Regions from separate parts of the Limnospira sp. genome, predicted to be linked through region 1. Evidence: riboswitches for the same ligand, from Rfam matches in the RefSeq annotation. Region 1 holds a riboswitch; each other region holds the start of a gene.
The links. Region 1 has a riboswitch for cobalamin ahead of cobG (precorrin-3B synthase). Riboswitches for the same ligand answer to the same signal wherever they lie in the genome.
Positions count from the first base shown of each region.

Region 2: another riboswitch for cobalamin. It lies ahead of ACTIE0_RS18590 (energy-coupling factor ABC transporter permease); the one in region 1 lies ahead of cobG (precorrin-3B synthase).
Region 3: another riboswitch for cobalamin. It lies ahead of cobW (cobalamin biosynthesis protein CobW); the one in region 1 lies ahead of cobG (precorrin-3B synthase).

Region 1 covers NZ_JBIMLI010000004.1:45,959-56,281, forward strand. Annotated here, with positions in the region: gene ACTIE0_RS01495 (hypothetical protein) at 1-663, shown strand, start outside; gene ACTIE0_RS01500 (N-acetylmuramoyl-L-alanine amidase) at 847-2,682, shown strand; gene cobJ (precorrin-3B C(17)-methyltransferase) at 3,045-4,472, opposite strand; gene cobI (precorrin-2 C(20)-methyltransferase) at 4,504-5,208, opposite strand; gene ACTIE0_RS01515 (precorrin-8X methylmutase) at 5,205-5,834, opposite strand; gene cobG (precorrin-3B synthase) at 5,860-7,308, opposite strand; adenosylcobalamin-variant (AdoCbl-variant) riboswitch at 7,320-7,403, opposite strand; gene ACTIE0_RS01525 (bifunctional cobalt-precorrin-7 (C(5))-methyltransferase/cobalt-precorrin-6B (C(15))-methyltransferase) at 7,447-8,673, shown strand; gene ACTIE0_RS01530 (cobalt-precorrin-6A reductase) at 8,687-9,442, opposite strand; gene hemL (glutamate-1-semialdehyde 2,1-aminomutase) at 9,565-10,323, opposite strand, start outside.
Region 2 covers NZ_JBIMLI010000127.1:292-10,614, forward strand. Annotated here, with positions in the region: gene ACTIE0_RS18580 (argininosuccinate synthase) at 1-1,025, opposite strand, end outside; gene ACTIE0_RS18585 (glycosyltransferase family 2 protein) at 1,148-2,074, shown strand; cobalamin riboswitch at 2,118-2,278, shown strand; gene ACTIE0_RS18590 (energy-coupling factor ABC transporter permease) at 2,299-3,054, shown strand; gene ACTIE0_RS18595 (energy-coupling factor ABC transporter substrate-binding protein) at 3,063-3,371, shown strand; gene cbiQ (cobalt ECF transporter T component CbiQ) at 3,372-4,175, shown strand; gene ACTIE0_RS18605 (energy-coupling factor ABC transporter ATP-binding protein) at 4,159-5,010, shown strand; gene ACTIE0_RS18610 (sensor domain-containing protein) at 5,018-8,590, opposite strand; gene ACTIE0_RS18615 (amylo-alpha-1,6-glucosidase) at 8,897-10,323, shown strand, end outside.
Region 3 covers NZ_JBIMLI010000013.1:34,512-44,834, forward strand. Annotated here, with positions in the region: gene ACTIE0_RS04100 (HMA2 domain-containing protein) at 1-402, opposite strand, end outside; gene ACTIE0_RS04105 (ferritin-like domain-containing protein) at 460-957, opposite strand; gene ACTIE0_RS04110 (FeoC-like transcriptional regulator) at 987-1,205, opposite strand; gene feoB (Fe(2+) transporter permease subunit FeoB) at 1,355-3,712, opposite strand; gene ACTIE0_RS04120 (ferrous iron transport protein A) at 3,740-4,408, opposite strand; gene ACTIE0_RS04125 (chlorophyll a/b-binding protein) at 4,623-4,832, shown strand; gene ACTIE0_RS04130 (hypothetical protein) at 4,881-5,123, shown strand; cobalamin riboswitch at 5,230-5,375, shown strand; gene cobW (cobalamin biosynthesis protein CobW) at 5,518-6,570, shown strand; gene ACTIE0_RS04140 (DpnII family type II restriction endonuclease) at 6,905-7,888, shown strand; gene dcm (DNA (cytosine-5-)-methyltransferase) at 7,875-9,164, shown strand; gene ACTIE0_RS04150 (hypothetical protein) at 9,235-10,107, opposite strand.

The DNA.
Region 1 (10,323 bases):
TTTGGCACAGGTTTAGGGGCACCGAGTACCCTGAGAGCCGATGGGGTTTCCCGGTATTTAGTGCGGGTAACAAGTTATGATCCTCTGCCGGATACTAGCACATTTCCCCCGACTGGAGAACTACCCCAAGACTATCAATTAGCGGTTAGTGTTGATTTAGGAAGTTTAAACCCTCCAGATATTGCTAATGGGGGAATTTTAGGACCTAATGAGTTTGCTGGCCCCGATGTCGATCCTTTGACAGGTGTAGCTAGATTCTGGGATGCTGAGGCGGGTTCCCATATTTTTACGGCTGATCAAATGGAAAAAAACACCTTAGCCAGCAATCCACAAAGATTTGTGAATGAGGGGTTTGAATTTGTATCAGAGGGAGATACAGTCCTACAACGCTTTAGAAACTCCCAGGGTGGTTTTTTCTATGCCAGCAATCCCGGGGAAATTAGTTTTGTGCAAACTCTGGAAGAATGGGTCCCGGATGATCCCGGAACTTCGATTCGGGTTTTTTCGTCTCCCGTGCCTGGTGCATTACCCGTATTCAGAGCTTTTAATCTGGATACTAATGGTCATTTCTATACGATTGATCCAAGTCAAGCAGCCTTTGCTAATGATTTACCCAATTTCATCGGTCAAGGGGTTTCATTCTATGCGCGACCGATTGCGTAAATGGGGAATGGGGTTCTGCGGAATTAACTATTAACTAAACAGTGGTCATCTTAACTCCCTGCTGCTAGAATTTGGGATAGCAGTAGGGATTTGCTATGAACAGGGGGGTTAATCAGCCCCGGAAAGGGCGATCGCCTTTTGACAAAATCCATAGCAGTGACACCATTAGAATAATTAGCACTGATGAAAAAAATTATATTAGGATTAATAGTCTTTGCTTTAGTGATGATCACTCCAGCATTAGCAGAACAGCCTTTATTTGTAGCGTATCCTCCTAACCAACATAGGACTATATCCGATCGCATTTTTCTAATTGGCACCGCCGCCCCCCATGGTGAGGTATTAATCAATGGTCAAGTTATCGATCGCAGTCAAGGGGGACATTTCGCCCCCACTTTTCCTCTGGAATTAGGGGAAAATGAATTTATCCTCCGCCACGGTGATCAGGAAATTCGCCGCACTATTACCCGCGTTTCTAATCAACCACCTATCCCCGATGGAATAGCGTTTGTGCCGGAATCCTTGACCCCTTCTAGCCCCATTTCCCGACTGCCAGGGGAAATTCTTTGTTTTAGTGCGATCGCACCTCCTAACGCCGAAGTTTCCGTGGATATTGGGGGGGAAACTATCCCGCTATTTAAGCAAACTGAAAGTCGGCAACTTCCTGATAATAAGGCGGTTTTGACTGGCACCAACGAACCTATAAATATAGGGGGAAAGTTCGGGGGATGCGCCACTATTTCCCCAGATACTGATTTTGCTAATAATCGGAAGGCGATCGATTTAGGTCAACCCCGATATCAACTTATTCTCAATGGTGAAACCGTCACGCAAACAGCCACCGGAACCGTGTCTATTTTGTCTCCGACTCAATTTGAAATCGCCGAAGTAATTGTCGATGCAGGGGTCGCCAGAACCGGACCTAGCACTACTTATTCCCGTCTAACTCCGCTTCCCAAAGGAACCCGGTCGCGCATTACTGGTAGGGATGGAGATTATTTACGTCTGGACTATGGCGGATGGATAAAAGCGGATGAAACCCGGATTTTCTCCGGTTCTATTCCTCCTAATTCCATGATTCGCAGCGCTAGTGCGCGCCGAGATGGACAATGGACTAAGGTTTATTTTCCTTTACAAGTTCCGGTTCCGATTAGTATTAAACAGGGCGATCGAACTTTAACTATTACTCTGCATAATACAACTGCCCAAACTGATACTATCCGCTTTGATGATAACCCATTAATTGAACGGATGGACTGGCAACCTGTTCTCTCACCCATGGGAGAAACTCAAGCAGCGGTTGAATATACTTTCCATTTTAGAACTTCTCAGCAGTGGGGATATGAAGTTAATTATGCTGGCACAACTTTGGTTTTATCCCTTAAACATCCCCCCGAATTGGGTGCGTTAGATGATCAGAGTTTTCTGGCATCTATTCGCCGGGGAAGACCTCTAACCGGGGTGAAAATTTTACTAGACCCCGGACATGGTAGTGATGAGGATTTAGGCGCGAGAGGACCGACAGGATACCCGGAAAAAGATGTCGCTTTGATCATGTCTTCTCTGTTGCAAAGTGAGTTAATTAAACGGGGTGCAACGGTGTTTATGACCCGCGAGGGTGATGATGATTTATGGCCTCATGAACGGGTGGAAATGATTAATCAACAAAAGCCGGATCTGGCTTTTTCGATTCATTATAATGCCTTACCGGATAATGGAGATGCCATCAATACCAAGGGAGTTGGGATGTTTTGGTTTCATCCCCAAGCCCACAATTTAGCGGTTTTTCTGCATAATTATTTGGTGGAAAAATTGGATCGACCTTCCTATGGTGTCTTTTGGAATAATCTCGCCCTAACTCGTCCTTCTGTTACCCCTTCGGTATTATTGGAATTAGGGTTTATGATTAATCCCGAAGAGTTTGAATGGATTATTAACCCGGTTGAACAGCGGAAATTAGCGACTACTTTGGCTGATGCTATTGTGGAATGGGTACACTCTAGGGTAACAGATTCTTAATAATCGAAAACGCAAATAATTAATAATTAATAATTAATAATTAATAATTGTTAATTGTCGGGGCGGGTTCTGCCAGTTTCTCGTTTGCCTAGGAGAGGATTAATAAACCCGCCCTCACCCGGTGATTAATTAATAATTGATAATTGTCGGGGGGTTCTGCTAGTTTATCGCCTCCCAACCGGAGGATTAATCAACCCGCCCCCAGCCAGTGATTAATTAATAATTGATAATTGTAGGGGCGGGTTCTGGTAGTTTATCGCCTCCCAACCGGAGGATTAATAAACCCGCCCCCAGCCAGTGATTAATTAATAATTGTTAATTGTCGGGGGGTTCTGCTAGTTTCTCGTTTCCCAACCGGAGGATTAATAAACCCGTCCTTTGGGGAGAGAGGGATAATGGCGTGGGGTGTAAATCCACTGCTGGTTTTGGTTTTGGTTAATGATGCGAGTTTGGCTGTTTCCAATTAAAATTATGGTTCGCATATCGGCATCTTGAGCGGTTAATTGTTCGAGTATTTTGACGGTGACGGTTTCTCCTTTTCTGCCTAAATTTCGGGCTAAGATAATGGGAGTTTGGGGAGACCTCCACTTTAATAATATCTGTTTTGCTTGGTCAAGTTGCCAGGTTCTTTGTTGAGAAACAGGGTTATAAAATGCCATGGCTAAATCGGCTTTGGCGGCTAATTCAATGCGGTTGATAATGACATCCCAGGGTTTGAGAATATCTGATAGGGAAATGACGCAGAAATCGTGTCCTAATGGTGCGCCAACTCTGGCGGCGGCGGCTTGCATGGCGGAAATACCTGGACAGACCTGGATAGCGATCGCCTCCCATTCTGGTTTGGCTTTGGTTTCTAATACTTCAAATACCGCTGAAGCCATGGCGTAAATGCCTGGATCGCCGGAAGAAATTAGCACCACTGAACGCCCTTTAGCGGCTAAATTTAAGGCAGTCTCCGCCCTATTTAATTCTACCCTATTATCAGATTCATGGCGGATAATTTCGGGTTTTCTTAAAAATTCAACTAGGTCTAAATAGGTTTTATAACCTACCCAATCACTAGCATTTTCTAAGACCTCGCGAACTTGGGGAGATAGCCAATCATGGCTTCCGGGTCCGGTGCCAATTATGGCTAATTTACCGGTGATTTCTGGTGAACTCTCTAACTGATAAATTAAGCGATCGCCCCTAGGCTGAAGAGTGTCTATATCTGCTTTATCTACGATTTCAATAGTCAATTTTCCCTGTTCATCAAAGGGCAATTTACTATTTTGTAACCAGGGTGCATCTCCGAGCAATTTAACTTGTTCTCCCGCCAACAAATCGGAAATAAAGGTTTTGGCATCATCAGGATTAATCAATTGATAACCCTTGGGGGGAGATAATAAAGCCGTTTTAAATCTAATTTCTCCTGTGGTGGTAATAGCTGGAGAAACCTGCAAGAATTGGGCAATTTTACGCGCCAAATCATTAACCCCTTGTAAACCCCCTAAAAGTGGCACGACGGCGCTACCATCTTCAGCCACAGCTAAAACGGGAGGTTCCTGCCATTTATTGATTAATAATGGTGCTAAAGTGCGAATTAAAATCCCCGCCGCACAAATGCCAATAATGGGGGTTCCTGTTTGGAAGAGTTCCCGCAGGGTATCCCCAAAATTATCATAGGTTAAATCAGCCGACTGGGTGCGTTTTGGGGAACCATAGATAATCCCATTACCTAGCGCTTTTTGGATGTTCTTAGCCACATCAAGACTATTTTCGGTTAAAACAATAATGGCTGGTTGGTTCATAACTTAGGGGGAATTAAGGGTTAATTCGGGGTTATTTGGGCAGGTTGTGACTAGGTACTAAAATTAATGACCAGTAGGTAACTGAGTTATGGTCAACTTCTGTAATGGGGATAATTGCCTGATTTTTCCAAGTAGCGCGTTCGATATATAAAGCCCTTTGTAGTAGTCCTAAATCTGCCAAAATTTGATAAACTTTAGCAAAATGCCGACCTAATTTCATAATGGCGGCTGCATCAGCTACCGAGAGGCGATCGCGTAATATATCCGCCTCTAATGTAGCCGGAAGAATGGTAAAGACATCATTGCGATAAGTTATCGGTACTCCCAACATAGCCGCACTAGCCATCACTGAAGAAATCCCAGGTATGACCTCAATTGAAAACCGCCCTGATAAGCGATTAAAAATGTACATAAACGTACCATAAAGCATCGGATCTCCCAGACACAAAACCGCCACATCTTTCCCCTGGCTGAGATGTTCGGCAATTTTTTCCGCCCCGATATCATAATAAGGCTGTGACGATCGCTGCACACTAAAGGGTAGGGGGATAGGAATTTCGATCTGATCAGGGGAGATAAAATCGGCGACGATCGCCCTAGCTAAAACCTTGCCATTTTCCAAACTGGGATAGGCAATGACGGGAACAGTTGTTAAAATACGATGTGCTTTTAAAGTTAGTAATTCCGGATCTCCCGGACCAATTCCCAACCCATAAAGTCGCCCTAATTTAGTCATAATTCATTTTCCTTTGCTAACGCATTTACTGCCGCCGCTGCGATCGCACTCCCACCGCGCCGCCCATGGAGTGTCATAAATGGAATACCACGGCTATTAGATGCCAATTCAAGTTTCGACTCTGCCGCGCCGACAAAGCCGACCGGAAACCCTAAAATCAGTGCAGGTTTCACTAAACCATCATCCAACATTTCCAGCAGGTGAAAGAGGGCAGTCGGTGCATTACCAATGGCTACCACTGCGCCTTGTAAATTATCCCCCCATAACTCCAATGCTGCCGCCGACCGAGTATTATCAATCTGGCGAGCGATATTAGGGACATCTGGATGATTTAGGGTACAAATAATCGGGTTATTTTTAGGTAAGCGTTTTTTAGTAATTCCCCTAGCCACCATCATGGCATCACAAAAGATGGCTTTTCCCTGTTGTAGTGCCTCCCGTCCGACTTTAACGGCATTTTCTGAGGCTTGTAAATCTCCGATAATATCCGTCATTCCGCAGGCATGAATTAACCTAACTGCTACATGAGATAAATCATCTGATAAACCTTGAAAGTTGGTTTCATCCCGAATTATTCCAAAGGATTTCTGATATATTTGGTTGCCGTCACGCAGGTAGTCTATCATCAGCAAATTTGCAGGTAATTAGTGATTAATTAAGTGGGCGATTTTGGGTCAAAAAATTGGCTAAAAATTCGGGTATTTCGGTAAATACTCCCTCAAAAATTTTTTGTTTTAAGGATTGTTCACCATCCCCAAGATACACTTGGTAGCCTTCGATAGTTTTCCCATTTTGATTAATTGTATGCCCTAAAAGGGTGATTTCTGCGGGACTGGGTTGAGCGCAAAATTTAGGGCAACCAGTTACATGAATATTAATAGGAGTATCTAAATTTAATCGCTGGTGGAGATATTCTGCTAATTGGGAAGCGTGAGTTTGAGTGTGGGTAAGTGATGCGGCACAGCCAGGCTTACCACCACAAGCAGCGATCGCCACTTGATTTGACTCAATTTCCGCGAAGCCTAATAAAGATAGTTTCGGCAATAATTGGCTGATTTGTTGATGGGGAATATCTGGCATTATAATTGTTTGCCAAGGGGTTAATCTTAACTCGGCATTACCAAAGGTTTCTGAAAGTTCTACTAATCCTAACCATTGTTGTGCATTAATTTGTCCTAGGTGTAATGATATCCCAATATAACACAATTCGGCGTTTTTTTGGGGATAAATTCCTAAATGATGATAGGGTTGGCTGGGGGTAGGTTCAGCGGACAATATCGGCAAGGGCTGGGTTAGTTGGCTGTTGACTTGCTGGATATATGTATCTAATCCTAGATGGTCAATTAGCTGTTTCATCCGAGGCTTTTTCCCGGTATCTAAGGGGTTGTTTCGGACATACTCCCCATAGACATTAATAAGGGTAGCGACTACAGATAAACATTGTTCTGGCGTGATGACAAGTTGGGTATTATATAGCTTTTTATCTCCGGCGATCGCCAACTGAAAATTAATGCTATTATTCCCATCATCTACCGAGATCGCATTAAGCTGAATCTCATTATATCGATGTTCCCAAGCCACCGGAGAACGGATACCAATTCCCACAGTCCCCCCCCCATCAACTCCGATGCTAAACTTAGGACTAAGTTCGCCAATTAACGGGTGATTTTGAATCAGATTATCCAGGGCTTTAATCAGGGGACTAGTATCAATTAACTCCTGGCTATCAATTCCCGCCGTCGGACTACCCATAATATTGCGTAGGTGGTCTATGTGGGGATGTTGAGCAGCTAAATTTAATTTTTTCAGCATCTCAAAAACGGCGCTAGTTGGTGGTTTTTGCACTCCCCGAATTTGTAAATTAGCGCGATTAGTTACTTGTAGCGTCCCTCCCCACTCCGTTAATAAATAACCCAATAATTTACCCTGTTTACTATTAATTAATCCGCCCGGAGTCCGAATGCGGATTAAAAAACCATCCTGGGCGTGGGTTCCATAAAATAGACCCGGACAAACATTTGCTTTAACTAACCAATTCATGGTGATTTGTTTCTCCATGCGACGCAGAGAATGAGCCGCAAAATTAGCTGATTTTGACAACTCATCAATAACTTGTAGTTGGCATTCTGACTCAGAAAATTGTATTACAGTTGCGGCACAGTGTCGGAATCTCACCGAACTTTCCCAACGACAAGCCCAAATACTATATCATGAATACTGGTATTTTAACTATAAATCATGGTCAGCAGGGATTTTTCCCACAAATGGTTATCAATTGTAGGAATTGGGGAAGATGGGTTAGAAGGGTTAAGCGCCACGGCGCGATCGCTTTTATCTATGGCTTCAGTAGTTGTCGGTGGTCAACGTCATTTAGCAATGTTACCCCCGGAGGATAAACGAGAAAAACTCCTCTGGACTTCTCCTCTGGATGAGTCGATCGCAGAAATTATCCGCCGCCGTGGTCAACCCGTCTGTGTTTTAGCTAGTGGCGATCCGATGTGGTATGGTATTGGCGTTACCCTTACCCGTCGCCTACCCCTTGAGGAAATTACTATAATTCCTTCTCCCTCTACATTTAGCCTAATTTGTAGTCGTTTGGGTTGGTCTGTAACCGATGTAGAAACCCTGAGTTTATGTGGTCGTCCCCTGGCTTTATTAAATCGGGTAATTTATGGGGGTGCGCGTCTGTTAATTTTAAGTGCTAATCGTCGCACTCCCGCCGCCGTGGCTGAACTCCTAACACATCAAGGATTTGGTGATAGTTTAATCGTGGTGTTGGAACATTTGGGAGGCAAAAAAGAGAGACAAATTTCGGGTATCGCTTCCTCTTGGGATGTTGACGAAGTGGCTGATTTAAATGCGATCGCCGTAGAGTGTATTAGTTCTAATCCCGTTAACTTTTCCCCTAGTTTCCCGGGACTTCCTGACAGCGCCTACCACCACGACGGACAGTTAACTAAACAGGAGGTCCGAGCGATTACTCTCAGTCGATTATCTCCCCTACCGGGACAACTTTTATGGGATGTCGGTGCAGGTTGTGGGTCCATTGGTATTGAGTGGATGAGAAGTGATCGCCGTTGTCAAAGTATCGCCATAGAACAGCATCCCAGACGCTTAGAATATATTGCTGATAATGCCACAGCTTTAGGGACTCCAGACCTGCAAATAATAGCCGGAAAAGCACCCGAATCATTAATTAATTTACCTTCCCCTGATGCCATTTTTATTGGTGGTGGTATTACCACCCCAGGTCTATTAGAAACCTGTTGGAAAAAATTGCGATCGGGAGGTCGTCTAGTGGCTAATACAGTCACAGTTGAGAGTGAGTTACTTCTGTTACAATGGCATAATAAATTAGGGGGGGAACTTACCCGAATTGGCATTGAAAGAACTGCAGCCATTGGCAATTTTTTAGGCTGGAAACCCTTAGCTACTGTCACTCAATGGTCAGTGCTGAAACCATAACTAAAAAGGCGGTTTATTGTTGGTGTAACCAAGCGATCGCCGACTCAATATCAGCCACTGTTTCCCCCATAGGAATGGGAGGACGTTGCACCATAACCACAGGTAATTTCAACTCTCGCGCCGCCACAATTTTGGCGTAGGTAGCATCACCGCCGCTATTTTTACTAACAATTGCACCCAGTTGATATTCCCGTAAAATTGACAGTTCATCTACCACCGAAAACGGCCCCCTTTGTAACAATAATTCCCCCCTAGGTATAGGTAAATTCGGCTGAGGTGGGTCAATCATCCGCATTAAAAACCAGATATCTTTTAGTTCAGCATAGGCGGAAAGTTCCTGACGACCAATAGTTAAAAATACCCGTTCAGCTAACCCTGATAAAACCATAGTAGCCTGTGAGTGACTATCCACCTCAACCCAGTTATCGCCGGGGACTTTTTCCCAAGCCGGACGGACAACCATTAACCGTTTAATTCCACATTCATTAGCTGCTATAGCCGCATGGTCAGAAATTTGGGCAGCAAAGGGGTGGGTAACATCAATTAAAATATCAATTTTTTGTTGTTTTAAATAGTCGATTAAACCCTGAACACCGCCAAAACCCCCAATCCGAAAAGCCGCCGGGTCTTTCGGGGTAACTGGCTGTTGAGTGCGACCCGCAAAAGAAGCGATCGCCTCTATATTCGCCATAGTTTGAACCCTATCATATAGGGCTGTCGCTTCCGCCGTTCCTCCCAAAATCAAGATTTTTTTACAGTAATTACTCATCCAAATTAATAGGTTAAGATTAGCCCGATAAACCCCAGCAAAAACCAGGTTTTCTATGGGAATTCCAGACAGACTTAACCATCAATTCCATAAAAAACCCAGTTCTTGACTGTCAGAATTATCTACAGACCAGATAAAACTTCCCGCGCCGCCGCCAGAGTTTGATCAATATCTTCCTCAGTATGCACAAAAGAAGTAAAACCAGCCTCAAATTGTGAAGGAGCCAAATAAATACCCCGTTCTAACATACCTCGATGGAAGCGACCAAACTTCGCCAAATCAGACTTTTTAGCATGATCATAATTATGAACAGGTCCCTCCGTAAAAAAGAACCCAAACATCGCGCTAATTTGGCCACCACAGGCTGCATGACCTGTTTCTTTAGCAATTTCCAATAAGCCATTACTCAGCTTTTTGGTAATTTGGTCGAGATATTCATAAGTCCCCGGCTTTTGCAATAGTTCCAGAGTCTTAATTCCCGCCGTCATGGCTAGGGGATTTCCTGATAGGGTTCCCGCTTGGTACATGGGACCTGCTGGCGCGACCATAGCCATAATATCCTGACGACCGCCATAGGCTCCCACAGGTAAGCCACCACCGATAATTTTACCCAAAGTAGTTAAATCTGGGGTAACACCAAATTTTTCTTGAGCGCCACCGTAAGCAATGCGGAAGCCAGTCATCACCTCATCAAATACCAGTAAAGCGCCATTTTCCTCGGTCAGCATCCGCAAACCTTCCAGGAAACCCGCATCAGGAGGAATAAAGCCAGAGTTGCCTACAACGGCTTCTAGGATGATACCTGCGATTTGACCTGGATTTTCCGAAAATAGTTTTTTGACCGCTTCTAGGTCATTGTAGGGGGCGTTGAGAGTGTTTAC
Region 2 (10,323 bases), on a different contig from region 1:
CGTACAGTGCCGCTGACCCGTTCTTGAGTTTGTTTGATAAAGGCATCGATCGCACCTTTGAGGGGACTAAACCAGAGGCCATTATAGACAATTTGGCTATAGGTTTCCTCAATACCGCGTTTATAGCGGGTGACATCAGAAGTGAGAACCAGACTTTCAAGATCTCGGTGAGCCTGAATGAGTACAACCATGGCAGGGGATTCGTAAACTTCCCGAGATTTAATACCTACCAAACGATTCTCGATCATATCAATGCGTCCGATACCGTGGTTTCCGGCGATCGCATTTAAGCGAGAGATGAGGTCAACGCCGTTGAGTGCTTCCCCATTGAGGCTAACAGGAATGCCAGATTGAAAGCCAATTTCTAAATATTCTGGCTGGTCAGGAGTATCAGCGATCGCTTTAGTCATCCCATAGACATCCTCTGGGGGTTCAACCCAGGGGTCTTCCAGAGGTCCAGCTTCGATCGCCATACCAAGCAAGTTGCGATCGAGACTGTAGGGGGAAGACTTTTTAACGGGGAAGGAAATGCCAAATTTTTCCCCATAAGCGATCGTCTCTTCCCGACTCATACCCCATTCCCTAGCCGGAGCTAAAATCTTAATATTAGGGTTGAGAGCGCCGATAGAGACATCAAAGCGGACCTGATCATTGCCTTTTCCCGTGCAACCGTGAGCGATCGCATCTGCTCCGTATTTTTCGGCAACTTCCACCAAAACCTGAGCAATCAAAGGACGTGCTAAAGCCGTAGCCAGGGGGTAGCGGTTCTCATACAAAGCATTAGCTTGAATAGCCGGAAAAGCAAACTCCTGTACAAATCGCTGTTGTACATCAATCACTAAAGACTCACTCGCGCCAGAGTCGAGGGCCTTTTGTTTCACTGGTCCTAGTTCATCACCTTGTCCCAAGTCAACCGCCACAGTAATTACTTCAGCTACCCCAAACTCATTTTTGAGATAAGGAATACAGACAGAGGTATCTACACCACCAGAGTAGGCAAGTACAGCTTTTTCAGCGCGACCCATAATCTACCAAAGCTCCTAGATCAACAAACATTTCATTATCACCCCAATCGCCACCATTGAAAAGTAAGGCTGTAACAATTAGGTTATAGTTGCAGAGCATCGCCAACTGTCCCAGAAAATATATGTTTTTTAGCGTTGTTATCCCTACCTATAACCGTTTGCCGATTTTACAGAAGTGTCTGAGAGCATTGGAAAATCAAACCTATAGCGCCGCCGTGACTGGCTATGAGGTGGTGTTAGTCGATGATGGTTCCACTGATGGGACTGTGGAATGGTTGGGAACTAACACCCTCGAATTTCCCCATCTTCGCATCTACCAGCAAGACCACCAGGGACCAGCGGCGGCGCGAAATTTGGGAGTTGAACAGGCGAGGGGAGATCTGATTGTTTTTATCGATAGTGATTTGGTGGTAACTGATAGCTTTCTTGCCGCTCACGCTACCGCCTTAATTGCCAACTCTCAAAAAAGCGATCGCATCTTTACCTATGGTCGAGTTGTGAATACCTGCAATTTTGAAAATCCCACCACAGAACCCTATAAAATCACCGATTTTTCTGCCGCTTATTTTGCCACCGGAAATGTGGCGATCGCCCGCCATTGGCTAATCGAAGCCGGATTATTTGACCCTAAATTTCAGCTTTATGGTTGGGAAGACCTGGAACTAGGAGTTAGGCTAAAAAAATTAGGCTTAAAATTAATCAAATGCCCCGCCGCCGTCGGATATCATTGGCATCCCCCCTTTAACTTAGACCAAATACCCGCCCTAATTGAAAAAGAAAAACAAAGAGGCAGAATGGGGGTAGTTTTCTATCAAAAACATCCTACCTGGTCAGTCAAAATGATGATTCAAATGACCATTTTGCATCGGATACTCTGGGGCATTTTATCCCTAAGAGGTCAACTCAATGAAAGGACCATGGCGCATTTTTTACAGTGGTTAATTAATCGTGGTCAGCCTCAATTAGCCTTAGAAATTTCTCGGATTTTTTTAAATTGGTATAACGTCCAAGCCGTCCAACAATATTGGGCCAGGCGAGAGCAAACTTAATTAAATATTTGCCAGCTTGGTTCACTGTTGACCTACACATGATACAATAGCGCCAACTATAGGTTCTAGTGGGGAACAGCCACTAGGAGTAATGGGGAAAGTTCGGTGTAAATCCGGCGCTGTCCCGCAACTGTAATCAGATTTCCGGCTAATTTGTCCACCCCATCTGTGAGTCAGGATGCCCGCCTATAGTTATTTCTCACTCACAAATCTGCGAGGTACAGATGAGCAAAAATCATCGAATGATACACCTAATCGCCATGATTGGGTTAACATTTTATTTGGTAATAGGTGCAGCCACTCCAGCTCAAGCAATGCACATTATGGAAGGTTTTTTACCTATTACCTGGGCAATTTTTTGGTGGGTGTTAATCATCCCTTTCTGGGTTATTGGTTTTCAAAAACTCACCAAAATTACCCGAAACAACCCCGAACTAAAGCTATTAATTGCCCTAGCAGGAGCCTTTACGTTTGTCCTGTCAGCTCTAAAAATCCCCTCAGTTACAGGGAGTTGTTCTCACCCCACCGGAACCGGATTAGGAGTGGTTTTATTCGGACCGTCAGTGATGACAGTTTTAGGCAGTTTAGTCCTACTTTTCCAAGCCGTATTACTCGCTCACGGCGGTTTAACTACCTTGGGAGCTAATGTATTTTCTATGGCGATTGTCGGCCCTTGGGTTGCCTATGGCATTTATCAACTATTCTGCCAATTTAACCAACAAAAGTTAGGTATTTTCTTCGCAGCAGCCTTGGGAAGTTTAGCCACTTATTTAATTACCTCCATACAGTTAGCCGTAGCTTTTCCGGCTGCTTCTGGGGGGGTTATGGCTTCCTTTATCAAATTTGCGGGGATTTTTGCAGTCACTCAAATTCCCCTATCAATTAGTGAGGGACTATTAACGCTGGTAGTTTGGAATTGGTTAGAGTCCTACGCCTCAGAAGAACTGCAAACCTTGAAAATTGGGAAAGCTAATAGCTAAGTAAAATCATGACACCAACTTCTGATAAACCTGTAAAAAATGGCAATTTGTGGATGATTTTAGCTGTCGTTATTTTATCGGTAACGCCGCTAATTTTTATCCGAGGAGATTATGAGGGAGCCGATGAACAAGCCGAAAATCTCATCGGCGAAATTCAACCCAATTATCAACCCTGGTTTGAACCTATCTTAGAAGTTCCCAGTGGCGAAATTGAGAGCCTGTTATTTGTTTCTCAAGCTGCTATTGGTGCGGGTATCGTCGGCTATGTGATTGGCTTATATAAAGGCCGTAAACAAGGCAAAAATCGCTCATCCTAAATGTACCATCAAATTGATGCGATCGCCTATACCAATCGGTTAAGGTATTTACCCTCAGAACATAAGTTAGCCTTTGCCGCCATCCTGTTTTGTCTCAGTTTGGCGGCTCCCCCCCTCCTGCAAATATTGATCACCATTTGGGTGACAATTTGGGTCGTGATTTACGCTAAAATTCCCCTAGGAATTTATCTGAAATTGCAAGCCATCCCCTTCAGTTTTTGGTTAACTAGCATTCCCGCCTTACTATTGGGGGTGGTTAATTCAGCTAATATTGAATTAATTAAAACTGATATTATCTGGGAATTTAACCTAGGTAATATCTTGATATATTTCAGTAATCAAGGAATGCAACAAGCTGGTTTTCTACTAACTCGCTCCCTAGTTTTAAGCTCCTGTATGTATTTTCTTTTACTCACTACCCCCTTCGTCGAAATCATTAGAATTTTCCGTAAGATTGGCTGTCCCAGTTTAATCACAGAACTATTAATGTTAATGTATCGGTTTATTTTTATGTTAACTGAAACCGCTAGTCAATTATTAATCGCTCAACAGGTTCGTATCGGTTATGGTGACTGGAAAACTACAATCCGCAGTTTAGGAATTGTCACCAGTCAACTACTCCAACAAACCCTAGAAAATTATCGACAAATTTGTTTAGGATTAACCGCGCGGGGGTTTAACGGAGAGTTGCGGGTTTGGTCGGTTTCTCGCCATCAATCCAACCCTCGATATACCTGGGAAGGATGTTGTGGTTGTCTACTATTATTGGTGATTATTGGATGGTTGTATGTCATCGGAATTTGAGTTACTAGAATTTGATAATGTTCAGTATACTTACCCCGGTAGTCAGCAGCCAACTCTGGAAAATATCACTTGTCAATTTGGTAGATATCAGCGTTATGCTGTCATTGGACGTAATGGCTGCGGAAAAACTACCTTATTTCGATTAGCTAATGGGTTATATCGTCCTCAGTCCGGGGTGATTAGTTGGCGAGGTCAACCGCTACAATATAAACGGCGATGGTTGAATCAATTGCGCCAAAAGGTGGGTTTAGTGTTCCCAAATCCTGAACAGCAGTTAGTAGCAACTACCGTGTCAGAAGATATTTCCTATGGCTTGTGTAATTTGGGTTTATCTACCTCAGAAATTGCTCAACGGGTGCGCCAAATTTTGGCTGAATTTGATTTAGTGGGTTTGGCGGATTTCCCGATTAATTATCTGAGTTTGGGGCAGAAAAAAAGGGTGTCAATTGCTGATATAATGGTGTTGCAGCCACAACTCTTGTTTTTGGATGAACCTACGGCTTATCTTGACTCCTATCAAGTTACTAATTTTCACTGCTTATTAAATCAGATTCAACAGCGAGGAACTACTGTGGTTATCGCTACTCATAATTTGGATTTTGTCGAAGCCTGGGCGGATTGGGTTTTGGTACTTGATAGGGGAAAACTGGCTTTTCAAGGTACACCAGAAGCCGTTTTTAGTCAAAGTCAACAACTCCAAGATTTAGGTTTGGGGGTTCCTTTAGTGGGGGATTTAATTAATTGGTTACAAGCTGAGAATATGGCTTTATCTCAACCACAGTTAAATCAGATTCAGCAACAGATACGCGATCGCTATTGGCGGTCAAATTCTTAAAATTTGGTTAAAATTGGGCAGGTAGTGGTAATCCCCTTTGATCATGGTTTAATAATGCTTCTACCGCTTGACAATTGAGGGGACGGAAGAAAAAATAACCCTGTCCATATTTACACTTAAAATTCTGTAAATGGTGGAGTTGTTCGGCAGTTTCAATACCTTCGGCGATCGCATCCATCTTCAGACTTTCAGCCAAAGCCACAATGACCCGGACAATTTCCCGCTTATCCTCACCTTCGGGAATTTGACTAACAAATGAGCGGTCAATTTTGAGGATATCTACTGGGAATTTATGCAGATAACCCAACGAACAGTAACCTGTACCAAAGTCATCAATACAAATTTTGATTTGTTGTTGTTTGAGTTGTTGTAAAGTGGCGATCGCTAATTCCGGGTCATTCATAATCGCCGTTTCTGTAATCTCTAATTTTAACTCCGAACCCGCCACCCCCGTCTCAACTAAAATCTTGCTAATGCGCCGACTTAAATCATTAGTAAATTGCTGAGAAGACAGGTTAACACTCATCATCAAATTAGAATAAACCGCAAATTTCTCTTTCCATTCGCTTAACTGAAAACAAGCCTGTCGCAATACCCATTCCCCAATATCAACAATTAAACCCGCTTCCTCAGCTATGGGGATAAACTCAGCCGGGGATATCAAACCCTCTTGGGGGTGGTCCCAACGCAATAAAGCCTCAAATCCTGCAATAGTCCCCGTCGATAGTTCAATAATAGGTTGATAGTTCAGCTCAAACTGTTGTTCTTGTAACGCTAAACGTAGCTGGGTTTGCAGGTATAAGCGCCGCAGAGCATTGGTTCGCATCGTCGAGTCAAAAACCACATAACAGCCTTTTCCTTGCCTTTTAGCGCGATACATGGCCGTATCTGCATCTCTTAATACCTCTGGAGAACTTTGATAATTAGAGTTACCCTCAACAATACCAATACTCGCACCCGTAAAAATCTGATTTTTTTCGAGGAATATCGGCAATTTTAAGGATTCCTGAATCCTTTCCGCCACATCGATCGCCTCTTGAATATCCCTAATATTTTCTAATAAAATCGTGAACTCATCCCCTCCCAATCGTGCGAGGATATGTGAATCCACAGAATCTGTAAGCCGCTTACTAACCTCGATTAGCAGTTGGTCGCCGATGGCGTGTCCGAGGCTATCATTAATAAATTGGAACCCATCCAGGTCTAAGAACAGAATAGCAAATTGATAATTATCTAGGGTCTTACACTTTCTAATAGAATCATCTAATTTATCTAGGAAAAATGCCCGATTCCATAAATCGGTAAGAGAGTCATGGGAGGCGCTATGACGCAGTTTAGCTTCCGTTTCTTTCAGGTGGGTAATTTCCATAATTGACCCTTCATAGTAAAGCACACGGTTATGGCGATCGCTATAAATAGCCCGCGCATTTTGCCAGATCCAAATTGCTTCACCATCCCGCCGATAAACTTGGGCTTCAAAATTAGAAACTGAACCCCGAGTTTGTAAAAGATTAATAAACCTATTATAAGTTTCCGGATCAGCATAAACATTCTTAATTTGGCTACCCCTAACCAACAGTTGTTGTTGAGAGTCATAGCCCAAGATTTGAGCTAAAGCCGGGTTAGCACTAATATACTTTCCTTGTAGGTCAATTTGAAAAATTCCCTCTAAAGCATTTTCAAAAATATCTCGATATTTCTCCTCTGCTTGCTTCCGTTGAAATACCGAACCCAATTGCATAGCCACTGAAGACACCAGTTTAACTAAGCGATTATCTTGTTCGCGCGGCATTGACATCAAAAACACTAACACCGCCAACACCCGATTATCTGCTAAAATCGGCACACCCAACCCCGCTTTAAACCCATATTGTTTAATCAGAGAATAGCGGGAAAAATTAGCCTGAGATTCCTCAGAAATATCTCGATCCCATTCCGGTTCTTGACCAGCCCATACCCTCCCGGCTAAACCATCATTTACACCCAGTAAAAACTTTTTACTCTGTTCATAAAAACCCGCGAAATCTGGTTTTTCTTGATAGCTAACTAAACTATATTCCAGATGAGTTTGTTCAGGGTTAGGAATCCATGCTTCCCCAAATTCCCAGCTTGTGGTTTGACAAAGAAGATCTAAAGCCACTGCTAAAGCTGAGTCAAAATCTACGGCGATGCTGACAGCGTGGGTAATTTGTTGAAGTAGTTGGAGTTCTTCATCGGCGCGTTTGCGATCGGTAATATCTAAACCAGCCCCCACAAAATATTCATATTCATCTGTTTCTTTATTAAAAACCGCACGACCATACCATTCTACAATAATTTCGCGATCGTCTTTCGTGATCATAGTTTCTTCCGTGCGTATGGGGAGGCGACGATTAATCATTAATTCAAATACCCAGGGCGCTGATTTTCCCTCTTCCTTCGGCACAAATGTGGCGCTGTAGTTCATCCCTTCCACTTCCTCTTGCTTATAGCCTAGAGTATTCAGCATCGAGGGATTCATGAATTTGACTTTTCCTTCCACATCTAGGACTATAAAAAAAGCCGGATTAGCTTCTAGTAAGGTTTGGGTAAAGTTTTTTTCTTTAATTAATTCCGCCTCCGCTTTATGGCGTTCCCAGATTTCTTGGCTAATTTGATTAGTTAGGGGACGTATAATCACCACTAAACAGGCTGTTCCCACCATGATAAATAGCATCATCGTTCCCGATAATAGTAAAATCTGGCGATAAACCGGGCTGTAGAGTTGCCGTTTCTTTTCACCCATAATTAATGATGCTTCCAGATTGCGAATCGGACTGTAGGCGATGAAAGCATCACAGGAATTACACCATAGCCCCCCCGTTTGATTTCCGCGTTGGTAATTTCTTTTGATAATTTCTAAAATATCCGTTTGTTGACTCAGTGCCGCTATTACCGGATTGGGTTGATTATAGTCAATCAAAATAGGCTTCAATTCATGATTATTTAAAATCGCAATTTCTAAGTAATTTGAACGGTAAAAATTTGCTTTTTGTCTGATTTGTTGGCGCAGATGTGATAAATTAAATAAAAATAAATGGCTGCCGTTAAATGTCCCATGCTTCTCAATCAGAATATGGGGAATATTATCAATTTCAAATAGACCGATAATATCTCCTGTTACCGTAGAAAATCTATGCTTATTTAAAAATTCTATTGGTATGGATTGACCTACTGCTAAAATTACCGTTTTTTGCTCATTTATATAGGCAATTCCCGTCAGATAATCCCCCAATAAATCTTGCCACATTTCCCGGGTATTTTCTAGGGCTTGCGGAGAAATATCGGTGAGTACCTCAGCATTAATGGTTCTACCAATGCCTGGTTTTTGACTTATTTTTAATGATTTATCTAAATATTCATCAATCAAGTTATTAATAATTGATACACTGTTTTGACTCTCAAAAATAAGTTGTTTTTCCTTATTGTTTTTAAGTCGATTATATAGAGGAATTAAACTCAGGATAGCAATAACTGTACTAATCAATAGTAAACCGAGGGCAGAACCATTGATGATTGATGATTTAATTTTTTGTGTTTTTAGACCCGACTTCTCCTGCATATATTCCCCAAAAGTTAATGATTATCAAAGGTTAAAAATGAACTGAGGTATAAAAAAGCACAATCCTAAGTTTTTAGGGTACTGTCAAAGGTCGAAACAACAGAGCTTATACATAATACATTTCCCCAATCAGTAGGAACATTAACCATCCAGATTATGGTGGGTATACTAATAACCACACCAGATATGGTCTAGGTAAGTTATATTATTACTCATTACATGGGCATCTGAATTAATTTAATTTTTCTTTAAAGATAGATTATAATACATTTAAGTAATCTACACCACAGAAATTCAAGATAGAACATGGTTTTAGCATTTGGTCGAGAAATTTGCAATTATCTGAACTCAAGTGAATGTCGAGAGTGGTTAATCACTAATGGTATTGGGGGTTATGGTGCGGGGACGGTCAGCGGACTGTTGACCCGCCGTTATCATGGATTAATGATAGCGGCTTTAAATCCTCCTCTCAATCGAACCCTGTTATTAACCAAGTTAGATGAAACAGTGAGCTATGATGAGCAATTTTTTCCAATTTATACAAATAGGTGGGCTGACGGCAAAGTAGATCCCGAAGGTTTCAAGCATATTCAACACTTCAGACTAGAGGGGACTATTCCCGTGTGGGACTTTGCTTGTGGAGATGCTTTGCTAGAAAAACGAATATGGATGAAACCAGGTGAAAATACAACCTATGTCCAATATACCTTACTCCGGGCTACAAAAGCGATAAGTTTGTCGCTCAAAGCGATGGTCAATCATCGGGATCACCACTACAATACTCATGCCAATCATGGGAATAACTGTCAGATGGATATTAAATCCAGATCACAAGGGGTAGAGATTCGATTATTCCCGGATACTAGCCCCCTATATCTGTTCACCCAGGGAAGTGGGGAGGAAGAGGTAATGATTTCTACGCCGGGTAATCCTTGGTACTATGGATATGATTTGGCAATAGAACGTTACCGAGGGATGGACTGGACGGAAGACCACCTCCATGCTTGTACTTTACACACAACTTTGACACCGGGTAGCGCGGTAACTGTGATTGCCAGCACCAAAGCTGATCCCAATCTGGATATGATGACGGAGTTAGAGGCAAAGCGCCAAAAAGACGGCATCTTATTGGAGTATAAGTCACCCGCACCACAGACACCAGATTGGATAACTCAACTGATACTAGCTGCAGATCAGTTTATAGTCGATCGCACTCTAAAAGACGGAACCCCAGGAAAAACTATCATTGCTGGTTATCCCTGGTTTGGAGATTGGGGACGAGACACGATGATCTCGCTACCCGGTTTGACCCTATCTACCGGACGCGCAGATATTGCTCGCACGATTTTACAAACCTTTTCCCATTATGTTGATCGCGGAATGTTGCCCAACCGATTCCCAGAAGTAGGCGAGACCCCAGACTATAACACGGTCGATGCCACCCTCTGGTATTTTGAAGCCATCCGCGCCTATTTCGACCATACCCTAGATATTAACTTATTAGCAGAACTTTTCCCGGTCTTAGATTCGATGATCCATTGGCATCATCAAGGGACCCGCTATAATATCAAAGTTGATCCAGAAGACGGACTACTCTATGCAGGAGAACCCGGTTCACAACTAACCTGGATGGATGCGAAAGTAGGCGATTGGGTAGTCACACCACGAGTCGGTAAACCCATCGAAGTTAATGCCCTGTGGTACCATGCCCTACAGGTAATGATCCGCATTGC
Region 3 (10,323 bases), on a different contig from region 1:
CGCATAGAGAACATCAGTCATTAAACGGGGAATACGCAACCGAAGCCGTCCGGGTATAGAATGAACAATAGTATAATCTTCGGTTTCAGTTGTGGTAGCTGTGGGACTATTATCTTGATGGTTATTAGGACTTGTGGCTTGAGTGGAATTAGTAGCGGGAGAGTTAGCCTTAGCCTCCTGCTTCAATTGGCGAACTAATTGGCGAATAATTGCAGCCATTAACAGGTTAACTATCAAGGCTTGCGCCCCCCGTAGCCGCAGGCGACTGGTAACTAATAAACCTGCTACCACAGGTAAAATCGTCACCACTTCCTCATAGTCTTCTAACCACCGACCTATTTGGGGAAGAATGTCGGGGTTTTCTGCGGTTTGAATTTCGGTAGATAATGCTGAATCCGTCATGGTCAATTTACCTTATTTTCAGGACAGTATACCATAGATAATTCACGAACCCAATAACTAGGAGAATTGACAACCTCTCCGGCGCTGATGTCGGTGTCCACCATAACAGTTGTTTTGATTAGATATGGCTATGGTTTGAGTACGTCTGGTGACACAACGTTTAAAGGCGGGTAAATGGTTTTCTTGGGATGCACGTTGCAAATTTAAGAACACATTTTGTACATCCCAGTAATTTGATGTGGCTTTCAATAACCTTTGATACATTTCCCCATTTTCAATTTCGGCTTTAACTCCTTGTTCGCAGGCTTCTTGTACTGAGTTAGGGGGAATTATACGAGTTTCCCAATCATCCTCTGGTATGGGAATATTATACCTAATAAACAGTGGAATTAATGCCTGTATATGCCTTTTTTCGGCTTCGATAATATTCACAAAGGGTCTAATCGGTCCGAATTTTTGGATAATTAACCGATAGGTAGCACAGGCTTTATATTCATCCTGTATGGCTTCACATAAAGCCTGTTTAAGACTATCCAGGGCTGGATTATCTGACATTTTGATTAACTCCTGATTAACTCATTAAATTAGGGAGATATCCATTCGTAAAACTCGATCGCTTCTGGGGAGCAACTATGACAGCCCCCGCAGGCTTTACCCTCCACTTTACAAACTCGCCCCTTTCTAATTAATTTGCCCAGCATGAATCGCAGGGTATCAGCATCAATTTTCATCTGATGTTCTAATTCTGTCAAAGAAACGCGACCATGATTTCTGAGATGATTTTGCAGTTGTTGAAGTAGCATAGTTGACGACGGGATAAATGGTGCGATCGCTAGTCTCTATGGTATCATGAATATACCTGTTAACACCGATAACCATAAATTCACAAATCCTTGAGACTAGCTACAGCCAAAAGGCTAATAACCTGCTTTTTTGGCAAGTCTAACCCTGGCTACAAACGGGGAGAATGGCGACGGTTGCTAACAGCTTTGAGACTAACTAAAGTAGCACCCATGACGATACATAGTCCCATCAATAAACCCAAAGCCTCTCCGGTATTTTGTGATAAAGTCATCGCCTGATAGTAGAAACTAGCAACCCAGTAGGCTAGTCCAGTAGTCCAAAGCGCCACAAACACCGTCCAACCGAGATTAGTTTCCCGGTAAACAGCAGCAATGGCAGACACACAGGGGAAATAAAGCAACACAAATAACAGGAAAGCAAAAGCGGCGGTAGAACTACCAAACCTTTGAGACATTTGACCAAAGGTGCTATAACTAACCTCCTGTGCTGTGGCGGCTTCTTCCTGATTATCAGTGCTTTCCATAATACTTAAACCAATGGGATCAAGTATTTGATTACCTAAATCAGCTAAGTTAGCGGGAATACTAGCAAAGGCTTCGGCGATACCTCCCCAAAAACTAAATTCTTCTTCGGGTTCTTCCACTGAGTCGGCAGCGGATGCTTCATCAGCCCCTAATTGCTTATAAAGGGCATCCATACTGCCAACCATGACCTCTTTAGCAAATACTCCGGTAAATAAGCCGACAGTAGCCGGCCAATTATCTTGAGTGATTCCCATGGGGCTAAAAACTGGGGTAATTGTGCGACTAACGGCACTTAAAAGAGAATCCTGGCTATCCTGTTTCCCGAAAGAACCATCAGTGCCGACAGAATTTAATAAACCCAGAATTAACACGACAATAACAATCATTTTCCCGGCGCGGGTGATAAAGGCTTTTAACCTTTCCCAAGCGCGGATTAATACACCTTTGGCGGTGGGAATATGATAGGGGGGTAATTCCATGACAAAGGGTGCAGATTGACCGCGTAAGAGGGTATGCTTCATGACTAACCCGGTGAACACGGCTGCTAAAATCCCGATGATGTAAAGCAAGAAAACGATATTTTGTCCGTTTCTGGGGAAAAATGCGGCTACAAACAGGGCATAAACTGGCAGGCGCGCCCCACAGGACATAAAGGGATTCATTAAGACGGTCATTAGGCGATCGCGAGGATTTTCTAAAGTCCGGGTTGCCATAATACCGGGAATATTGCAGCCAAAACCGACCATCATTGGCACAAAAGACTTACCCGGAAGCCCCATAAACCGCATAAACCGATCCATAACAAAGGCGGCGCGGGCGAGATAGCCAGAGTCTTCTAAGATGGCTAGACAGATAAACATTAAGCCAATTTGGGGGATAAATGTAGCAGTGGTTTGGATACCGCCGCCAACTCCTTCGGCTAGAGTACCGATTAACCAACCGGGGGCGTTAATTTGCTCAAGGCCATGAGCCATGCCATCTACAAATACGGTACCAAAGGCGATCTCAAAAAAGTCGATAAATGCGCCGCCAAAGTTAATGGAAATCAGGAACATCAGGTACATGACTACCAAAAAAATGGGTATACCCCAGGCGCGACTGAGGACTACCTGATCAATGTGATCGGAAACGTGCTGTTGTACTAGGTCCGATCGCTGTGTGATACCCTGTAACATCTGATGAATCCAGCTATAGCGCGCATCAGCAATCAATAAGTCGATATCTTCTCCCAGGGTTTGGTGTATGCGGTGGCGGTGGGTGGCAATTTGCTTAACGACATCTTGATTAACCAAACTTTGGCGATCGTCATATTGCAATAAACTGAGACTTTGCCAACGATAGTCTGGGGGTAAGTAGTTATATTGTTGGGCTATAGATTCGGTAATTTCATTGAGGGCGGCTTCGATAAGGGCTGGATAGGCGACTTTAGCTTGGGGGCGGTCTGCCATAAGTATGGCATCTCGGACAATTTCCCGCAGTTGTTCTACCCCTCGCCCAGAACTAGCACTCATGGGAATTACCGGACAGCCTAAGCGATCGCCTAATTGTTGGGCATCAATGGTAATTTGCCGCTGCTGGGCTATATCTATCATATTCAGGGCGATCGCGATCGGCAAACCCATTTCCAGCAGTTGGGTGGTTAGATACAGATTTCGCTCTAGGTTGGACGCATCTACGATATTGATAATTAAGGTGGCTTCACCCGATAGTAAATAGTCTCGCGCTACCTGTTCATCTAATCCAGTGCTGGCATCTTCCACGTCCAGAGAGTAAACCCCTGGCAGGTCAATCACCTTGATGGCCTGGTTTTGATAACGATAGCTTCCCTCTTTCCTTTCTACGGTAACTCCGGGCCAGTTACCTACCCGCTGATTACTACCAGTTAAAGCATTAAATAGGGTCGTTTTCCCACAGTTAGGGTTTCCCACCAAAGCAATACAGGACATCGCAGCCTTATTATCGGTTTGGCGGTTCAGTTCCATAGACTGACTCACAATTTTGTTCCTCCTTTAGGATGGGTTGATCAATGCCACCTGGAGGGCATCTGCTTCGTCTTTGCGTAAACTCAGGTTAAATCCCCTGACCTCAATTTGGGTTGGGTCTCCTAAAGGTGCGTGGCGTTTGACTGTAAATTCCACCCCTGGAGTTAATCCCATGGCTAATAATTTCCGTTTGTAGCTACGGGCGGCGGGGTCATAACCAACCACCCGCAACCGAGAACCGATCGCCGCATGGCGCAACTGCACAACATTAGTCTTATTCATTGATGAGAGTTTCCTTTTCGACTGGGTGAGGTTTTCTGTGGCGACCTGAATATTCTCAGCCATATCTGCCCCCAGTCCTAAGCGATGGTCGCCTAGGGCGATAATCACTGATCCACTGGTTGTGGAACTAATGACATTTAATTCTACACCTGGCATTAACCCCATCCCCATTAGACGGGTATTGCCTCCGGCACAATTGAGAGCAACTATATATAAGCGATCGCCTACCTTCGCCTCGGACAAAGCAAAGGTTCCCGGAATTGATGATTCGCCCACTACAACCAATGATTCTGGTGATTCACTTATGGTGCGAGCATGACCAGTGTTGTCTTTGAGGTAAGTAAATCCTGACCAGCTTGAGCCACCATCAAAGCCGTTCACGGATACATCGGCACAGTAGTTATCATTGTCCATAATCTATTGGCTCTCTGTTGAGCTAATTGAGAATTAATTTTAATTAATACCATGTAACTAAGTAAAAATCCCATTGTTAATAAATTTTTAATAAACCCCCTTGTTTGGAAAAAGCACAAAATTATACTACAAAAATTAATTTTGTCAACCCCTTGCAATATTTGTTTGCAGTGTGTTACATTTGTTTACAAGAAGTCAGAGAGGCAAAAATACTATGGTTCGTGGACAAATTATGGAAGAAGGTGGACGCGCAAATGTTTACGCGATCGAACCCCAAGTATATGTAGAGGAAGCGCAACAATTCGGTTTCAACAAATACGCAGAGAAACTCAACGGACGACTAGCTATGATCGGGTTTATATCCGCCCTAGCCTTAGAAGCATTAACCGGACATGGTGTAATTGGCTGGTTAACTAGCCTGTAAAACCCAGATTTTGTCAACCTATAATTCAGTAGCATTTCGGAGACTTGTATGAAAACAGATTTTAACTTTCCTAACAAATACTTAATCGGACCTGTAATCTTTCGACCGGACTTTAACAGTACCTCAGAAGTAATTACAGCTAACCAAGCCTGGTCTTTATTCTTCACAGGTGGTCAGGAAGACAAAGCCCTTGGTTATAATGCAGAATACGGCAGGTTTTTTACAAATTTACTGATGGCGATCGCCGTTAGTGGCGCTATTGGGGCTTTGATTTTCACTAACTTAGTCTAAGTCATCAAATTTACCTATCTCTCCCTATTCACTAATAACAAACCGTCCCTGTTTAGAAATAAGCAGGGACTTTTTTGGTTTTTCCCCGAATTCGCCCAACCTGTGATAAGATATTCCCGATATCGGTTCTAAGGGAAATCAGCCCTTAGAGGAAAGGGGGAAAGTCCGGTGTAAGTCCGGCGCTGTCCCGCGACTGTGATGGGACTCTGTTAGTCTCTCAGTCAGAATGCCCGCCGATAAGTAACCTATTGTTGATTCATCTGCGAGGTATGGATGATGGTTGATTTAGTATTTTCACAATCTAAATATCATAGCGATCGCCCATCTAAACTCTAGGAAAATCTCAACATTTATAGATAGCAAATCGCTATAATTTCGGAGGAGTCAAAAAACCGTGCATAAAATTCCTGTAACCATTATCACCGGATTTTTAGGGGCTGGAAAAACCACCCTGATCCGCCATTTACTGCAAAATAACCAAGGTCGTCGGATCGCGGTATTAGTCAATGAATTTGGCGAAGTAGGTATTGATGGCGAAATCCTCAAATCTTGCCAAGTTTGTGACGAAGAAGAAACGGAAACTAATATCATCGAATTAGCGAATGGTTGTCTGTGTTGCACCGTCCAGGAAGAGTTTTTGCCGACTATGCAAGAACTACTTAAACGCCAAGATGCGATTGATTCGATATTAATAGAAACCTCTGGTTTGGCTTTACCAAAGCCACTGGTTCAAGCCTTCCGATGGCCGGAAATTCGCACGAAAGCGACGGTAGATGGTGTGATTACGGTAGTTGATAGTGAAGCCCTAGCCAATGGTCAACTGGTGGGAGATTTAGAGGCTTTAGAAAAGCAGCGTCAAGCGGATGAAACTTTGGAACATGAAACACCAATCGAGGAGTTATTTGAAGACCAGTTAGCTTGTGCTGATTTGGTACTTTTGACGAAAGGCGATCGCATTGATCGAGAGTCTCAAAACCGGGTTCAACAATGGCTAAAACAGGAGTTAACCCCAGGAGTGCAGGTGGTTTCCTGTCAGCAAGGGAAAATTTACCCTGACATATTATTAGGCTTTAATGCAGCGGTAGAAGACCATCTGGACAGTCGCCCTAGTCACCATGACCAGGAAGAAGAACACGAACACGATGATGATATCAATGCTGTGCATTTAGTCTTAGATCCAGTTAAGGACTCCGCCAGTTTAGTTAATCAATTAAAAGCGATCGCCCAGCAGTGGGAAATCTACCGCATCAAAGGTTTTATAGCCGTAGCAAATAAACCCATGCGGATGGTAGTTCAAGGAGTCGGAAACCGATTTGATACCTTCTTCGATCGCCCCTGGAAAGCCGACGAACCTCGCCAAACTCAACTGGTGTTTATTGGTCGTAGTCTTAATCAAGAACAAATAGCCACTTCTTTGCAGTCAGAAACCATGGCGTTAAACAGGTAGAAATCTTATCAATTTTGGTGATTTTAATAATGCGATCGTCCTTATTTAAACAGTAGTAAAATTCACAGCGTCGCCAAAATAGCCCCAATACAACCACACTTTACGCTACTTTCCGTCTCGTCTCCATCCCACCTTCTCCTCCTAATACCATATTGCGTCCCCCAGGTATTCCCCATCTAGTTCACTCTCTAAGTCATGATAGGTTTACCTTTGGATACCCACATTTGATCAATGGTTCGCAAATTCTGACAGAAAAACTGTTTAATCATCTATGGTTCAAAAACGAACAATTGAGGAATTGCATCAGTCAGCATCTTTATTCTAGCCAAAGTTTTTGGTTCAACAACAACTCGAACAGAGTATTATCCCGGTGCTGATTGAAACCCAACAGCAGTTTCTCTCAATTCTAGCCTTGGAATTAGAAAATCCCCTAGATATATTTACCACTTTAGAAATATCAAAGCTCTCTGCTAATTTATTCCTCAAACACCTTCTGATCTTAGCAGATTTTGGAGGTGAAAAACTACAACGTTTAAATCAAGAGTTTGATTTATTGTTCCCCGATGGAGAATTAGAGTATATTTGGAACAACACTCAATTTTGTTATCGTTTTCAGGTGTTACCCATATCAGGAATATTATCAAACCAAAAACTCAACGTTTCCAGCCAGAAATTACTGTTAAGGAAACAAACTCTGTCTGAAGTTTATAAAGATATTATTGTCGTCCTCCTGTTTGCTGGAGATTCAACAAATCCTAAAATTTCTGGCATTTTTAAGACTTGGGGATGTCAGATTGGACAATTAATGGGTAAGTATGATGAACTTTCCGAGTTTATACGCCAGCGTTATATTTATCTAAGCCGTATTACCGCAGGAGCTAAAAGTAATGATTTAGGTCAGCTTTTGCAACGTCATATATATCAATATTTAGGTAAAAATTTAAATCAAAATGATATTAATATCAACCTCAATTCTACCATCCCTGGAGTCAGTCATAAGCAAACAGGAAAAAGAGACACTAACTTTGATATTGTCGTAAGTAAAGGTGAAAAATATATAGCAATTGAAATTAGCTTTCAGGAAACCACAAATAGCACAATTGAGCGGAAAGCGGGTCAAGCAAAATCAAGATTTGAGCAGATTGATGGCTTGGGTTACAAGATTATTTATATTATTGATGGAGTCGGTAACTTCCAACGCCAATCTGCTCTGAATACCATTGATGAGTATAGCCACTTGCTTCTGGCATTTTCTGAGTCAGAACTGAATTACTTACACTACTTTATTCTCGACTTTATAGAAAATGAAAACCGTTAAATTTATAGATTTATTCGCCGGAATTGGGGGATTGCGCCTCGGCTTTGAACAGGCGCTTGAGTCTTTAGGTTGCATTCCTGATTGTCTCCTCAGTAGTGAAATTGATGGGGATGCTAGACAGGTTTATCAAGCTAACTTTTCCGAAACTCCCCAAGGCGATATTCAGACCATTCCCTCCCTTCCCCCCCATCATGTTTTGCTGGCTGGATTTCCCTGTCAAAGTTTTTCATACGCCGGGAAAAAAGCTGGTTTTGGAGATACACGGGGAACCTTGTTTTTTGAGATTTTACGTCTCATGGATAGCCAACAACCCCAGGCTTTTATTTTTGAGAATGTTCGCGGTTTAGTCACCCATGACCAAGGGAAAACTATCAACACAATTCGCCAAAAAATGCAAGAGCGTGGTTATAGTTTTGACCTATTTTTACTGAATAGCTCCAACTATGGTGTTCCCCAAAATCGCGTCCGAGCCTATATGATGGGTGTTCTGAACCAAACCCCTCACTTCAACCTAGTGTCAGATTTGGGTGCTAAGGATTCTCACTCTTATGAGTCCGGTCAACTGTCTCTATTTTCTGCGCCTAAACCTTCCTGTAAAGTCAGAGATATTTTAGAGGATAATCCCCCCCACCATTATGATTGTTCTGCGGAATTTACAACGGCGTTACGCACCTTTCTTCGCGGAAACTTAGAGAAATTACATGGCGTGAGACTGATTGACTATCGTGGGGGAAACTCAATTCACTCTTGGGAGTTGGGGTTACGGGGAGACTGTACCCCCCAGGAAATTGACCTGATGAATCGCTTGATTACTAAACGCCGCCATAAGGTTTTTGGTCAACATCAAGATGGGAAGTTACTTACCAAGGCTCAAATTGCTAGTTTTTATACCCATCCTAATTTAGCGCAATTATTAGCCTCTTTAGTTGACAAAAACTATCTGCAACTTATTGATGATAAATATAAGCCAGTGGCGGGTAATTTTTCCTTTGAAGTATATAAGTTTCTCGACCCCGATAAAATATCGGTGACTTTGGTGGCTAGTGATGGGAACCGATTGGGGGTATATTATGGGGGAAGAGTCCGTCGAATTACTCCCCGTGAGGCGGCGCGTTTACAGGGGTTTCCAGATTCTTTTCAACTTCACCCCAATCAGAATAAGGCTTATCGTCAGTTGGGAAATTCGGTTACCATTCCGGTGGTTAAAGCGATCGCTCAAGAGTTGTTACTAAACTTAATACCAACAGCTAAGACCCCATTTCTTGGGAAACCATAAATTTCCCTAAGCATTGGTAAAATCCCCTAATTAATAGTAGATAATATCGACAGAAAATTGTGGGATTCATTTACATTATACCAGATTGCTGGATGGCTTGATTCAGTGATGCGGAAATGTTAAGATATTCTGACCATTGCCAAAGATAGTCTAAGTCGAGGCGTTCTCGTTGTATTTTCAGCACACCTAATATATCTCGCCATTGTTTCTGGGATTCGTTTTGGGCAATTCTCATCCAGACCAGCTTTTGTAATATGGTATCTTCTGGAGTGCAAAGATAAAAGGCTTGTTCTGGGTTTTCTTCCGGGACATAGAGTTGACGGCGGTTCATTTGGGAACGAGAAAAATCATCGCTTCGGGAGATGAAAATATCGGCTTTTTCGAGAGATTCAAAATTGATTAAGTTCAAGTAACTGCTGACACCTAATATGGCATCTTTTACCGCGACATCACTGACATAAAAATCCGAGCTGAATGTTTCGATGAAAACTTCGACTTGAGATAATTCGAGATAAATAACCAAGTCAATATCTTGGGTGAATCTGGCTTCACCTTGTAGGGAACTGGCGACGGAACCGCCGATATAGTAGGGGATATTTAAGAGATTGAGTTTGTCGATAATTTTATAGGCGATCGCGATGGGATCTTCTATCATCAATGGCTCCCTTTCATCAAACAGGTTATTATCACTATAAGTAGCAAACAGTTCCCCCCAGCGTCTGCGGACGTACAGTTGTTTGAATGTCAAATTGTCGCCATTGGGGGATTGTTGGTGAATTCCCCAGCAGACCAATTTTAGACCCCGTTGGATGATCCGTTTGAGAAATGCCAGTTTTTGACTGGCGCTGAGTTGACACGACCGCCCAAATTGCATCAATTCCGCATCGATGCTGGTATCTTCTGATTGGGTTTTGTAATGGGTTAAATTTAGGTGCGATCGCATTAATGATACCCGATAATCTTATCTCTACTGTCTCTGGATTGCTCATCCGATTCTCTCTTATATCCCCCACTTCTCGACCCATTCATATTGGTGAGTTAAGCTGAGTGGGATGCTTCCCTCTGCTTCTATGGCTGGTTTATCCGCCTCTAAATTGATGCACTTTTGGCAACGTTATCGGCTGGGGAATTATCGCCACAGTCTTGAATAGCGATCGCA